One region of the Psychromonas ingrahamii 37 genome, then DNA from elsewhere that is predicted to be linked to it. Evidence: predicted binding sites of a transcription regulator. Region 1 holds the regulator's gene; each other region holds the start of a gene.
The links. The regulator LexA, encoded in region 1, represses DNA repair genes until DNA is damaged. The targets are predictions, from matches to a motif close to TACTGTATNNNNATACAGTA.
Positions count from the first base shown of each region.

Region 1 (5,264 bases):
TCGATACAATGTTAAAAGAACTTCAAGGGAGTAGTGTGGAATTTGATTTTTTAACTGTTCTTGATGATCTTTCACCTGCACTTATGTCTCTTAAAGAATTCGAAATTTCCAGCTTGAAGTTTGACAGTAAAAAACAGGAGCTGCAGCTGGCACTGACTGCGCCAAGTTTTCAGGCCTTTGAAACATTTGCAGCTGAACTACCTGAGCATTTAAGCGCACAGCAAGGCGCGTTAAATAACAGTAAGTCGGGCGTTAGTGGCGTGCTCACGATAAGGAAAAAATAATGGTAGAGCGTTTTAACTTTTGTTGGAAAAGTATTAGTGACGTACTAATAAGAAGGAAAAAATAATGGTCGAGTGGTTTAACTTTTGTTGGGAAAGTATTAGTGACGTACTAATAAGAAGGGAAAAATAATGGTCGAGCGCCTTAACACCTGGTGGGAAAGTATTACTGAAAGAGAGCAGCAACTATCATTAGTTTCTGTATTGCTGATATTGATAGCCATTATTTACTGGGGCATATGGCAGCCGCTGTCTATCGGGCTTGATAATAGTGAAAATCAATTACAGCGAGCCCAGCAGACCTTATCCACCACCCAACAGCGCGCAACTCTTTTAGTTAGCGCGGGTGTAGGACAAGGATCCGCTGTGAGTGAAAACCAAAATGTTACCCAGATAGTCACCATCAGTGCGCAACAAAATGGTATTACTTTCTCCCGTATTATAAACCGCAATGAACAAGTTGAAGTGCAGGTAAGTAATGTTGAATTTGACCGTTTCATTAACTGGGTTTCCGTATTAAGCTCGCAATACTCAGTGTCGGTTCTCAATGCGGATATATCTCGTGCAGATGAAGAAGGTTATATTAAAGTCACTCGCCTTTCCCTTGGGTATTAAATCATGCCTTTAACTCTGCCAAAGAGATCCCATCTTCATGAAAATTAAGTTTATTATATTCTTTGTATCTTTTTATCTGGTCGCGTTGCTTGCCACCTTACCGGCAACTGCATTATTGCGTTTTATCCCTCAAAACACGGGGCTCCAGATTGCCGGTGTTTCCGGCTCTGCATGGCAGGGCGAAGCCGCGTTATTATCCTATAACAAAAAACTTAACCTGCAGCGCGTCTCATGGGATGTAGATTGGTTCGCATTGGCTGCTTTGCAGATTAAACTGAATGTTAAATTTAACAATGGTCAGAATGCCATGTCAGGAAAAGGTTTTGTTAAATTAGGTCTTTCCGGGCTGGCGATTGAAAATGTGTTGCTTGATTTAAGTGCTCAGGAATTGCTCTCCTATGCAGATTTACCCATTCCTGTTGAAGCATCGGGCGATATTACCCTGGTAATAAAAGAGGCATCACAGGGTGAACCCTATTGCGATACATTGGATGGTTTTTTTGTTTGGAAAAATGCTGGGATCAACAGTGATCTTGGTAAAATAGATTTAACCACTATGAACATTAATTTGAGTTGTGATAAGGGTAATGCAGTGGCTATTTTGCAGCAGGAATCAGAACAGCTAAGCAGCAACATTAATATCTTATTGCAGCAAGGTGGTGCTTACCGGCTAGTCGGAACAGTTAAAGGCAGTAATAAACTTAGTCCTGACATAAATCAGGCACTCTCCTTTTTGGGGCCAAAAGATGCTTCTGGTGCTACTGTAGTGCGCTTTAATGGCCGTTTGTAGAGATGCTTAAAGCAGGAAAAAATTATTTGTGATGGATTGACTCAAAAATATTGTTTGGAACTAGATTAACTCCATGTATGAATATACACTGTTCATGTTTACAGTTAAATTTAGCGTGGAGATTAAATAATGAAAGAGCTAACCAAGCGTCAAAATGAAGTATTGGATGTGATCAAAGATCAAATATTAAAGACGGGAATGCCTCCTACACGAGTTGAATTAGCTAAGATCCTTGGTTTTCGAAGCGCTAATGCAGCAGAAGAGCACCTTAAAGCTTTAGCGCGTAAAGGTGCGATTGAAATTTTAGCAGGCACATCTCGTGGAATCCGTCTTTTGGGTGAGCATCAACATAATGAAAAAGCGCACCAGGACGGATTGCCTCTTATTGGTCAAGTCGCTGCAGGTGAACCGATTTTAGCTCAGCAGCATATTGAAACCTATTATGATGTTGATCCTGCTTTATTTCACCCTAGTGCTGATTTTTTACTGCGAGTGCAGGGTGAAAGCATGAAAGATATCGGTATTATGGATGGTGATCTGCTGGCTGTACATAAAACCCAAGATATCAAAAACGGGCAAGTGGTCATCGCCCGTGTTGAAGATGATGTAACAGTCAAACGTTTTTATCGAGAAGGCCGCCAGGTGATATTAAAAGCAGAAAACAATGATTTTGGTCCGATTAAAATAGACCTTGCATATCAATCTTTTGATATCGAAGGGATAGCCGTTGGTGTCATTCGAACAGCAGATTGGATGTAATGTCAGCTGTTTTATTTACAGTCTGGCTGTAGTATGAATTGAGCACATTTACCCTCTTTAGATAAGATGATTTTTAATTTAACGGGTTATTGAAATGAAAAAAATATTACTCTTTATAATGCCGTTCTTTCTGTTGTTCTTTCTATTATTAGGACGAGCACAGTTTAAAAATGACTTAACTCAGAATGAATCTTTAATTTTATTTAAAGAAGGTAAAAGTTTAATCGATTTTTCCTTTGATGTGGCAGGAGGTGAACATTTTACTAATCAAGATTTACAAGGAAAATGGACACTTTTCTTTATTGGTTACACTTTTTGTCCTGATATCTGTCCAACGACCTTAGCGCATCTTGATAGTGTTTACCCAAAATTAACAGCACAACCCTATGACGATATACAAATTGTATTTGTCTCGGTTGATCCAAACCGTGATAAAGCCGAGGAATTAGCGGAATATGTACATTACTTTAATTCCGAATTTATAGGTGTGACGAGTACGCACAAACAGCTATGGCCTGTTGTACAAAATTTAGGGTTGATTTACAGCATTGTGGACCAGGGAGTGGGAGATCCCTATTATTTGGTGGATCACAGTGCTTCAATTGTATTAATTAATCCCAAAGGTGAGCATCACGCCTCTTTTCAAGCGACAATAAATGCAGAAGGCATCTTCAGTGTGAAGATGGACTTAATGGTAGAAAACATCCATCAAATGTATAAAAACTGGCATTAAAGCAAATCCACTGGGTAAGTGGTTTATCTTTCTAGCATTGAGTTTATGGATATAATTTTAATCTGAGTGATGCGGATAGCTGTTTTTATCTTTGCATGAGTTATGCAAAGCGCTCACTGTGTTTACAATTGAGTATTTTTATCATGATAAAATCCCCCCTTTTCAATTTAACTATCCACCAGAAAATATTCGCAATTGCATTTCCGATGATGATTTCAAATATTAGCGTGCCATTACTTGGCCTTGTTGATACGGCCGTGATTGGGCATATGCCGGAATCATACTACTTAGCGGGAGTCGCAGTAGGCTCGATGATTGTGACGCTTATTTTCTGGATGCTGGGTTTTTTAAGAATGTCGACCACCGGATTAGTCGCACAGGCTTATGGAGCGGGTGATCATCAGCAAATTATTCGCTTGTTGTTACAAGCTATTCTAGTCGCTTTGTTGTTAGCTATTGCCATTTTACTCTTACAAAAACCTTTGATTATATTGGCCTTAAAATTTATTGAGGGTAGTGAGCAAGTTCTTTTTTATGCACAGTTATATTTTAATATCCGTATTTGGAGCGCGCCAGCAGCTTTGATTAATATGGCGTTATTAGGTTGGTTACTGGGTATGCAAAATGCCAAAGTACCTATGTTTTTACTGATTATTAGCAATGCCATCAATATTGGTTTAGACGTATTATTTGTGGTGTTTTTGGATTGGGGAGTTGCAGGAGTGGCCTGGGCATCTCTATTCGCTGATTATATTTCTTTATTGTGCGGTTTATTACTTGTTAAAAATCACATTAAGCCTTTTTATAAACAGGGAGATTTACTTAAATTAAGTAAACAACTTAGCGATTTAAATTCTCTTAAAAAATTTATTTTATTGAACCGTGATATATTTATTCGCACTTTATGTATACAAGTCACCTTTGCGTTTATGACGATTCAGGGGGTTAAATTGGGAGATGCTGTTGTTTCTGCAAATTTAGTGTTGATGCATTTTCTATTACTTATCTCTTTTTCTATGGATGGTCTTGCTTATGCAGCCGAAGCACTTGTCGGGAAAAGTATCGGTACACGTTGTTTAATAAAATTAAAAGAAAGTGTTTATGTCACTTTATTTTGGTCGGTTATTTTTAGCTTATTGCAGCTCCTGTTATTTTACGTTTATGGGCAGTGGATTATTGCGCAGATAACATCGATTGAAAGTGTGCAAAAAGAGGCGCTCAGCTATTTGCCCTGGTTAGTTATTATTCCGATAACATCAGTATTAGGTTTTATTTTTGATGGGATTTTTATCGGTATGACACGTGCCAAGGAGATGCGTAATAGTCTTATTTTTTCTCTTTTGCTGGTCTATTTCCCCGTTTGGTTTCTATTTTCAGAACAGGGTAACCACGCCTTGTGGATAGCAATGAATGCTTTTATGCTTGCCCGCGGATTAAGCCTTGCATGGATTTATAGGCAACTTAGTAAAAAAGACCAACTAATACCAAAAGAACTAAAAAGGTGATTACTTTTGCTGGTTAAAATCATTGATCACTTCATTAATTCTTTTGGTATGATCCGCTAGCCCCTTTTAGCTTTTATTAAATCACAATGTCGAGCGGTTAGGGCTAGTTGAGCCATCAGTAATCTTTAATTTAAGCTTATTGTTAATATAAAGATTTAGTCCAAAACAGCGCACTGCCACATTTTGGATCTAGTACATAATCAGAGTAACCTAATTTGCTATAGGCATTTTTTGCAATAGTATTACCTTCTAACACCTCAAGAGTGATTTTACAGCAATCGCGAAGCTTTGCGATCTCCTCTATTTTTTTAAATAATAATGATGTTAGACCCTGCCCTCTAAAATCTTGATAGACAACAACATCATGGATATTAAAAAGTGGTTTACAAGCAAATGTTGAAAACCCCTCTATTGCCGTTAACAGTGCAGCGGGTTTATTGTTCGAAAATATTAATACAATAAAAATATCATTACGTTTTAATAAGGTTGGAATCAGGTTTTGTTTTGCAAAATTTGAAAGATCTTGACCTCCTCCCATTGGATCTGATGCGTAGTGTGACATCAAATGCAGATAAGCCTTG
Region 1 is NC_008709.1:138,227-143,490, forward strand. It holds gene gspL (type II secretion system protein GspL) at 1-284, shown strand, start outside; gene PING_RS00600 (type II secretion system protein M) at 414-896, shown strand; gene PING_RS00605 (type II secretion system protein N) at 934-1,686, shown strand; gene lexA (transcriptional repressor LexA) at 1,816-2,445, shown strand; gene PING_RS00615 (SCO family protein) at 2,540-3,178, shown strand; gene PING_RS00620 (MATE family efflux transporter) at 3,385-4,683, shown strand; gene PING_RS00625 (GNAT family N-acetyltransferase) at 4,826-5,264, opposite strand, start outside.

Region 2 (5,264 bases), 520 kb from region 1:
CCTGGAAAAGATCAATCTCGTAGTTTGAATGGCAGTTTTGCATAATCGCAGAAATACGTTCAAGTCCCATCCCCGTATCCACAGAAGGTTTAGGTAAATTTTCCATAGTGCCATCGGCATGACGATTGTACTGCATAAAGACGATATTCCAGATCTCGATAAAACGATCGCCATCTTCTTCGGCTGTGCCAGGAGGACCGCCCCAAACATCTTCACCATGATCATAAAATATTTCGCTACAAGGACCACAGGGCCCCGTATCTCCCATTGACCAAAAGTTATCTTTTGCACCAATACGTAATACGCACTTAGGATCCACACCTATCTCTTCGATCCATATTTTTTCGGCTTCCAGATCTTCATCAAAAACGGTGACCCACAACTTATCTTTTGGCAGCCCCAATTCAACGGTTAAATATTCCCACGCAAAACCAATCGCCTCACGCTTAAAATAATCACCAAAGCTAAAATTCCCTAACATCTCAAAAAAGGTATGATGACGCGCGGTATAACCCACATTGTCCAAATCATTATGCTTGCCCCCGGCACGCACACAGCATTGACTGGATGTGGCTCTTGTATAAGCCCTTTTTTCGGTACCCAGATAGGTATCTTTAAATTGATTCATGCCAGCATTGGTGAACAGCAAGGTGGGATCATCGTGAGGTACAAGTGAACCAGTACTTACACTTTGGTGCCCTTTATTAACGAAGAAGTCGCGAAACCCCTGACGAATTTCATTAGTTGATTTGATCATGAGTTATTCCATGTGAAGTATCTGTTCCGTTATTCTATGGATGGGTGAATAAAAAAACGTCAAATAAGTTAAAAATAAATAGAGTTTAATATAGCATGTCACTTGAAAAGGACAAAGAAGCGAACTAAGGATCGATTTAATTTACATTAATAATGAAACCATTTGTGCTTCTTTCACTATTATTTTTAACCTGAACTGTTTTTTTGGGGTATGACGGGACAGTAAAAAATAGGAGGCAAAAATCTACATAGCGCTTATTGGGAAGTAAATCATTGTCTTAATCCTCGCCTTTTTAAAATTCATGGCAATAAAGGAAGGATAATAATAACAGTCTGAAATTGATCTTATCTGGTAACGTTTCTAAGGTTGATTCTTTCTATTACTAAAATGGCTATTAGCTTAATCATTGCAAACTGTCATCTGGCAAACAAAAAAAGCGTGAAATATCACGCCTTTTTGTTTGCCCTGTTGCATAGTCTGTAGCACAGCCATACAAATTTAATTGAGCTAATTAACCCTCTGAGGCAGTTACTTTTTTATCTTCAGTTACTTTTTTCTCTGCAATTATTTTTTTATCTTCAATGACTTCTGCTTTCGGCATTAACGCTTCGCGAATTTTAGCTTCAAGCTCTTCGGCTGATGCCGGGTTATCTTTTAAATACTGGCTTGCATTGCTCTTACCTTGACCAATTTTAGCACCATTGTACGAGTACCAAGAACCCGCTTTTTCAACAAACTCTTGTTTAACACCTAAGTCAACCAACTCACCGAAATGGTTAATACCTTTACCATATAGAATCTGAAACTCTGCTTGCTTAAAAGGTGGCGCGACTTTATTTTTAACCACTTTTACGCGTGTTTCATTACCAATAATTTCTTCACCGTTTTTAATCGCGCCAATACGGCGGATATCTAAACGAACAGAAGCATAGAACTTAAGCGCATTACCACCCGTAGTCGTTTCGGGATTGCCAAACATAACACCGATCTTCATGCGGATTTGGTTAATGAAAATAACCATAGTATTGGTCTGTTTGATGTTCCCGGTTAATTTACGTAATGCTTGCGACATTAAACGTGCTTGCAGACCCATGTGTGAATCACCCATATCGCCTTCAATCTCAGCTTTAGGTGTTAACGCGGCAACGGAATCTACCACCACCACACCTACTGCACCAGAGCGCACCAGCATGTCACAGATTTCTAATGCTTGCTCACCGGTATCCGGCTGAGAGATAAGCAGGTTGTCAACATCCACGCCGAGTTTTTTGGCATAAGTCGGATCAAGTGCATGTTCGGCATCAATAAATGCACAGGTTTTACCTTGTTTTTGCGCTTCGGCAATAACTTGTAAGGTTAGGGTTGTCTTACCCGAACTCTCCGGACCATAAACTTCAACACAACGGCCGTAGGGCAAGCCACCTATACCCAACGCAACATCCAAACTTAATGAGCCAGTTGAAACAGAATCAATTTCCATCGATGCTGCATCATCACCTAAACGCATGATTGAACCTTTACCAAATTGTTTTTCAATTTGTCCAAGGGCTGCGGCTAATGCTTTATCTTTGTTTTTATCCTGACTCATTTTATCTCCAGATTTGTGTGATCATGCTTTTATTTAACTGTATATGCACTCAGTATTTGGGACTAAGTATACTGTTGATTTACACAGTATCAAGTGCTTTTTATGTTTTTATCATCCGTCCAGTGTAATCAGTGTATTCGCCTAATCATTCTATATCAATGGCCTCAATTAAACCAAGTAATGCGAGGCGTATCGCCTGCGTTCGAACTTCAGAACGGTCGCCGGTAAATAAATATGTTTCAGTTTTACTGGTCGAATGAACGTTATACCAAGAGATGCACACAGTGCCAACGGGTTTTTCATCGCTGCCACCTTCAGGCCCTGCAATCCCACTAATGGCCACCGCGATATCCGCATCAGAATGGGTTACCGCACCAACAGCCATTGCTTCAACCACCTGCTCAGAAACTGCGCCAAAGCCTTTAATCACCGATTTTTCGACGCCTAACATCTGTATTTTCGCTTGATCGCTATAGGTCACAAAACCTCGGTCAAACCACTGTGAACTTCCAGAAATCTCAGTAATAGCGTATGCTACACCACCACCGGTACAGGATTCTGCGGTCGTGACAACGAACCCAGCCTGGTTGAGTTTGTCGCCTAGGACTTGCGCTAATTCTTGAACGGTTCTTTCAGTGAACATAAGTTTTCTCCAATAAAGATCCAATACAATTGGAAATGTAAATTCAAGTGTTCTTATTATATAAAGTTATCATCTATTAAGTGTATTCATTATGACGCTAAGTGCGCAACAATTACAACAACATACCCCAATGATGCAACAATTTTTAACCATCAAGAGCGAAGTGCCCGACACTCTCCTTTTTTATCGCATGGGTGATTTTTACGAATTATTTTTTGATGATGCACGTAAAGCCTCACAGCTTCTGGGTATTTCTTTAACCCAACGTGGTAAAACCGGTGGTAATGCCATACCCATGGCCGGTGTTCCATACCATAGTGTAGAAGGATATTTAGCAAAATTAATTGCAATGGGAGAATCCATTGCAATTTGCGAGCAAATAGGTGATCCAGCCACTTCAAAAGGGCCTGTTGAACGAAAATTGGTGCGTATTATCACGCCGGGTACTGTTACCGATGAAGCTTTACTTAACGATCGTCAGGACAATTTATTATGCTCGGTCTACCAGTTACAAAATAGCTTTGGCATTGCGTCATTAGATCTTGGTAGCGGTCGTTTTATTATTAATCAATTCCAGCATACTGAAACCTTACAAGCAGAACTACAACGCCTTAATCCTGCCGAGCTTTTATATCCTGAAAACTTTGAACATATGGATTTAATAGAGCACCTACAAACCATTCGTCGCCGCCCTGAATGGGAATTTGAGCTGGCCACCAGCAAAAAAATATTAAATCAACAATTTTCCACCAAGGATTTAATCGGATTTGGTGTAGAAAAAGCAGAGGTTGCGCTTTGTGCCGCAGGCGCGTTACTGCAGTATATTAAAGATACCCAACGCACCAGTTTGCCACATTTACAATCGATCCAGTTAGAAAAAAATATTGACAGTGTTATTTTAGATGCTGCAACACGAAAAAACTTAGAGTTAACCCAGAACCTTTCCGGCGGCTTTGATAATACCTTAGCTGAAGTACTGGATTTCACCGTCACACCAATGGGAAGCAGACTATTAAAACGTTGGATACATCAACCGATCCGCAATTTTAATACGCTAACTTACCGCCAAACGATGATCCAAACCTTAATCGAACAGGATCTAAGCAGTGCCCTGGCTGACCCCCTAAAACAGATTGGTGATGTTGAACGTGTTATTGCCCGATTGGCATTACGCTCTGCCCGTCCACGCGATTTAACGCGCTTGCGTACCGCTTTTTCACTCTTACCAGAACTCCAGCACCTGATCGCAGACCTGCCAACTGAATTAGTCGGTAAGCTCAATAAAGAGATGGGACTTTACCCAGAGCTGCTGACATTATTAGAAAAAGCAGTCATTGATAATCCACCAGTTATTATTCGCGACGGTGGGGTTATCAAAGAGGGTTATAATGAAGAGTTAGACCAGTGGCGAAATCTTGCCAAAGGCGCAACCGATTATCTTGAGCAACTTGAAACTCGCGAACGTCAGGCAACCGGCATCAGCACCTTAAAAGTAGGCTATAACCGTGTGCATGGTTATTATATAGAAACCAGTCGTTCACAATCAGATATTGTTCCTGCCCACTACATCCGCCGGCAGACACTGAAAAATACCGAACGTTATATTATTGCTGAATTAAAAGAGCATGAAGATAAGGTTTTATCGAGCCGAGGCAAAGCGCTCGCCTTAGAAAAAAAGCTCTATGAGCAGTTAATCGACCTGTTATTACCGCATCTGCAAAATTTACAGTCAACCGCGCAAGCACTGGCCGAGTTAGATGTCCTTAATAACCTTGCAGAACGCGCTGTGACACTCAATTATGTGCGCCCTACCTTACAAGCTGAAAATGGTATTGAGATTGAAGAAGGCCGTCATCCGGTCGTTGAACAAGTGAGTAAAACACCTTTTATTGCCAATCCGGTTATGCTTAATGATAAGCGTCGTATGCTGATTATTACGGGTCCTAATATGGGCGGAAAATCCACTTATATGCGCCAGGTTGCACTAATGGTATTAATGGCACATATCGGCAGTTTCATCCCTGCTCAGCAGGCAAAAATAGGCCCTGTGGATCGTATTTTCACACGGATTGGTGCATCGGATGATCTTGCCAGTGGACGTTCCACTTTTATGGTTGAGATGACCGAAACGGCTAATATTTTGCATAATGCCACCAAAAACAGTTTGGTATTAATGGATGAAATAGGCCGGGGCACCAGTACTTTTGACGGTTTATCTCTGGCTTGGGCATGTGCTGAACAATTAGCCAAAAAAATCCAAGCCTACACGCTTTTTG
Region 2 is NC_008709.1:4,175,657-4,180,920, forward strand. It holds gene alaS (alanine--tRNA ligase) at 1-757, opposite strand, end outside; gene recA (recombinase RecA) at 1,269-2,345, opposite strand; gene PING_RS17465 (CinA family protein) at 2,491-2,988, opposite strand; gene mutS (DNA mismatch repair protein MutS) at 3,080-5,264, shown strand, end outside.
Region 2: recA (recombinase RecA) is a predicted target of LexA. The motif match lies at 2,415-2,434, and genes of this name have one in related genera.

Region 3 (5,264 bases), 1.7 Mb from region 1:
TCAGCTGTTCTTATTCCGGCATGATTTAATGCATGAGCGGTTAAAAACTTATCTTCAGTCAAAGCAAAAGCATCATAATTATTAAGGGTAGAAGTCGTTTGATTAAGTAATTGATACATATATAATTGAAAGGTTGATTGCTCTCCTGCATTATAGGAGAAAAAAGCGTTTAAGTTTTCCATATTAATACCGTTACAAATAATTTCACCTCCAGATGCATAAGCATGTCCGAGATTGAGATCTGTTATGGTCCTTATGCCTTTTTTTGTAAGAATCTCGATTAATTTTTGCTGTATTTCAATCCCCCCACCGTTTTTATATAACCATATTCCAACCGTTGGTTCTGAGCCTATCCTTTTATTACTACTCATTATTTGATTGCCCCGTTTCGAAGTACATCTCGTTGTATAAATAATGCTAGATATTTTTATGATTAAATAAAACGCTCCACCTATACATTTATATCAAGTATAAAATTAGCACAAAAAAATGAATTATTTATAACAAAAAGAAATTAAATAATGACTAATTTAAATGGTTTTTGCTAATTTATCTGTTAAAAAAGGTCAATATCTCTCCTGCCTAAATAATACTTTTGTTATTCGATCATTCATTGCGTTGTTGTGTACTAAGATTAGGCGTACGAATCATTTAACAGCCTTTTTTAGGCCAATATCATCTTTTTATGTGAAATAAATAAAGTATGAATAACGTAAAATTTTTACGCTAAGTGCTTATCTTTATAGTGCAAAAATTTAATTTTTGGTATTCGTCTTGGTTAATAATGTTGAAGTTTTCTTTTATTGAGGCAATATTAATCAAAGAGTTAGATAGGGAAAAGCCATGGATTTTTCGGAATTAGCCAGCATTATTAATTTGAATTCATATACCAAGAATAAAAGTGGTGTCGATAAAAATGGTCTTATTTTCCGTGGATGGCTGGAAGCGCTTGGTTATAAATGCACCGTATTTCCACGGACAGAGATTGGAGATCATCTGTTATTTAATGCTTCCTTCCAAAAAGGAAAAAAACGCGTTTTATTATTGGGACATTTAGACACGGTTTTTCCTCCTAATACATTTACGGCTTTTTCAGAAGATGATGAGTGGGTATATGGCCCTGGAGTCTGTGATATGAAAGGGGGAAACATCGTTGCCCTTGAAGCGTTACGAGCCGTAAGCGCTGAGCATGGCGCAATCAGTAATATTGATATGTTATTGGTTAGCGACGAAGAAAGCGGCAGTGATGACAGTAAAAAGTTAACAGCTGAATTGGCAAAAGATTATGATCTTTGCTTGGTTTTTGAAGCGGCAGGTGTTGATCATGAAGTGGTCATCGGCCGGAAAGGAGTGGGTACTTTTACTATTTCATTATTAGGTAAGGCGGCTCATGCAGGCAACCATTATATTAATGGATATAATGCTAATTTAGCCGCTGCACATATGATTATAAAACTAACCGAGTTAACTGATTTAATCAAAGGAACGACAGTCAATGCGGGTAAATTTAGTGGAGGAATTGGCGCAAATACGATATCACCGACAGCTGAAATTATTGTCGAAATACGTTATACCCAAAGCCAAGAAAAAGAACGATTACTGCTTAGTATTAAAGCGATTGTTAATCAGACATTTGTTGAAGGCGTGACAGCAACCATGACCGGGGGAATACAGCGTGATGTTATGCAGCCATCTGATAAGCAAGCACAATTATTAAAGCAGCTGGAGAGCATACTAGGCTATCCGCTTAAAACAGAAAAACGTGGTGGCGTCAGTGATGCTAATATAGTGTCCTCTGCTGGTGTCGCAACCCTTGATGGTTTTGGTCCTTTTGGTGATGGTGATCATACTGTTCATGAACGTGCTAAAAAAACAAGTTTTCTTCGACGTATAGATGAAGTGACCAGGATATTACGCGCATTTAATATGAGATAATTTTCCTCTCATTAAATGCGAAAGCTCGAAGCTCGTAGGCCGCGCACCAATTACCACGGCTGCAGTGCATAGAATGCACCCTACCGATAACTTCCTCCCACCGTCATCCCCGAGGTGTTTTGTTGGGGATCTAAACGTGCGATGTCGGGGTATTTTCTGCTCGTAGGCCGCGCACCGATTACCACGGCTGCAGTGCATAGAATTCACCCTACCGATAACTATTCAGCTCGAAGCTCGCAAGCCCGAAGCTCGGAACTCGCAGCCCAAACCCCGAAGCTGGAAAATCACAGTTTAATTTCTTTGGGCATTATTAACTGCCTTTCTTTTTAAAAGTGCCTTTTTTTGTTGATTTTTTTCTGTAGGTTTTCTTAAAAACATTGCCACTGCTTGGTAAATTCGCCAATGCCCGCGGCCCGTCTGCAATTGCCTTTTCTATAATGCTTTTAAGCTGATTTTGTAATGGCACAACAAATCCCTGATAACTTTGCTCTTTTTGACTGATAGCATTTAATTCCATCTCCCATTGCGCGGTCATATCAGGCAGGGTCAACATTTCCGGCAGACTTTCAATTAACTTTCTGCCGGTCTCAGTTGCTTTAATAAGTTTACCCGTGCGCTGCAGAAACAAACGTTTAAACAGCAGCTCAATAATCCCCGCTCGGGTCGCTTCCGTGCCCAGACCATCGGTTTCTTTCAACACAGCTTTCAATTCTCCGTCTTTCACATAACGGGCAATATTACTCATTGCGGCTAACAGAGTAGCATCCGTAAAATAGGCTGGCGGCTGAGTGTTTTTTTCAATCACCTCACCTTTATCACAAAACAACTTTTGCCCTTTGCTAAGCGCAGGTAAATAACTGTCTTTCTCCTGCTTATCAAATAATACTTTCCACCCGTCGCTGATTTTAGCTTTTGCTTTACTGATAAATAAGCCGTTATTTATTTCAATTTCAGCCACGCATTCACCGTAATGATAATCGGCATAAAACTGGCATAAATACTGACGGGCAATTAAAGCGTAAATATTTTGTGAGGCAGTATCTAAACTCGTTAAAGACTGATGTTTATCCGTTGGAATTATCGCATGATGGGCATCAACCTTCTTATCGTTCCAGGCACGGCTCTGCAAAGAAATATCAGCATTACTGACCGCCTTTTTTAAAGCAGGCTGGTTATTAGCAATCGCCCGGGTCACTGATCCGGCTTGAGAAAGATGATTTTTAGGCAGATAACGGGAATCAGAACGCGGGTAAGTAATCAGCTTATATTTTTCATACAATGCCTGACAAATATCCAATACTTCCAGCGCCGTGTAGCTAAAACGCTTGGCAGCATCAATCTGTAACGCCGATAAGTTATAGGGTAAAGGCGCAACCTGCTTTTTATTTTTAGCCGTAAAGCTTTTTACCACAGCGTGTTGCTGAGAAATACGCTGCGCGACATTCTCTGCCAACTTTTTAACCAGTACACGCCCCTCGTGATCCTGATATTTTTCGCAGGCTTCACTGGGCTTCCATTTGGCCGTAAAGGCAGCAACATTTTCAGGTTTGAGTGTCGTTAAGTGTGCTTCCACTTCATAAAAGGGTTTACTCACAAAAACTTCAATCTCTTTATCGCGCCTTGCCACCAAGCCTAATAAAGGTGTTTGCACTCGCCCCACCGAGATAACCCCCTGATAACCTGACTTTTGTGCCTGTAAGGTATAAACTCGTGTCAAATTTAGCCCATATAACCAGTCAGCACGCGTTCTCGCAAGCGCCGAGGTTGATAATGCAATAAACTCCTGATTAGAGCGTAATTGCTGAAGCGAACGTTTTACCGCATTGGTGGTTAAATCACTGACCAAACAGCGCTCAACCTGTTTTAATTTATTGCCCTTAACACCGCTGAAATGAATCACCTCATCCACAAGCAACTGGCCTTCGCGGTCGGGGTCGCCAACATGCACAAGGTTATCAGCCTGTTTGATCAGTTTTTTTAATATACTCAGTTGTTTACTGGTGCGCGGTGTTGATTTTAATTTCCAGTTTTCGGGAATAATCGGCAGGTGTTCGAATTTCCATTTTTTATATTCGGGATCATAAGCCTCGGGATCAACCTGAGTTAACAGATGCCCGATGCACCAGCTTACAACATCTCCATTACCAACATAAATACAACCGTCTGCTTTACGATGCGGTTTTGGTAGCGCATCAGCAATCGCACGTGCCAGGCTTGGTTTTTCGGCAATATAAAGTTTCATGGCACCTTCATTTAAACTGTTTTTTTACACAGTAGTCTACTGATATAAAAAATTCAAGTTTAAAGCATCATTAATGGAACTATTAGGCTCTATCACTGACTAACAGTGAACTGACTAACAGGACAGCCAGAAACAATTGGTATCCTTCTCGTATTTACTTCTCTCTTTGGTAGCAAATTAATGAAAAGATGTATTCCGTTTATAATATTCAGCCCTTTATTACTTTCTCTTATGGCATGTAATGATCAAACCGCATCCTATTCAATGAACCAGGAAAATGCACAAAACCAACAGACAGTAACAGAGATAGCTGCCACCGATGAGCAACAAACAGACACTCATAGTGTCCCAAAATCAGCTAAACAACTGTGGCAGGAAAGCCAACAATTAAGTAAAGACATTTGGGAAAAAAGTAAACAGTCGGGTGAGCAACTATTGGATAAAGGCAAAAAATCAGGCAATGAAGCTTTACAAAAGAGTAAAAAAACAACCGATGAGTTATGGCAATCGACCAAAGAAAATTCCCATGAGATTTGGATTGATACGCAAGAAAGCAGTGCCGGCGTGTGGGATGATGTCAAAGATAAAGGTAAACAGGTTTGGTTAGACGGTAATAAAGCATTAGAAACACTAATCAAAACCAAAGAACAAACAACCGAGTCTGAAAAAGAGACAGAGCAAAAAACACAATTACTCGATGATGAAAACTAGATATTCGCTTATTTTTGTTACAGTTAAGTGTTTTTGTTTAAATATGAACAAAAAAACATCAAACAGACTGGAATATAAAAAGAATTATTGACACTTTGGCTGCCATAAAGCAAAATCACTTCGCTTCCATAGCAACCAACTAAACGCTCGCTTAGCTCAGTTGGTAGAGTACCGCCATGACATGGCGTGGGTCACTGGTTCGAGTCCAGTAGCGAGCACCAAAATCTTGTTTTATACCATCCCATAACGTCCAAAATAAAAAATAAACCCCATTAATTTCAAACACTTCACTATTTAGCAGTCCAATAGCGTCTATTAACGTCTTGCAAAATCCACGTTCTGAGGTAAGCTTTAAGGTAATCAATTCAGAACAGAC
Region 3 is NC_008709.1:3,008,748-3,014,011, forward strand. It holds gene PING_RS12680 (ATP-grasp domain-containing protein) at 1-371, opposite strand, end outside; gene PING_RS12685 (M20 family metallopeptidase) at 844-1,935, shown strand; gene PING_RS12690 (DNA topoisomerase III) at 2,246-4,177, opposite strand; gene PING_RS12695 (hypothetical protein) at 4,358-4,888, shown strand; tRNA gene PING_RS12700 (tRNA-Val) at 5,034-5,109, shown strand.
Region 3: PING_RS12690 (DNA topoisomerase III) is a predicted target of LexA. The motif match lies at 4,192-4,211, and genes of this name have one in related genera.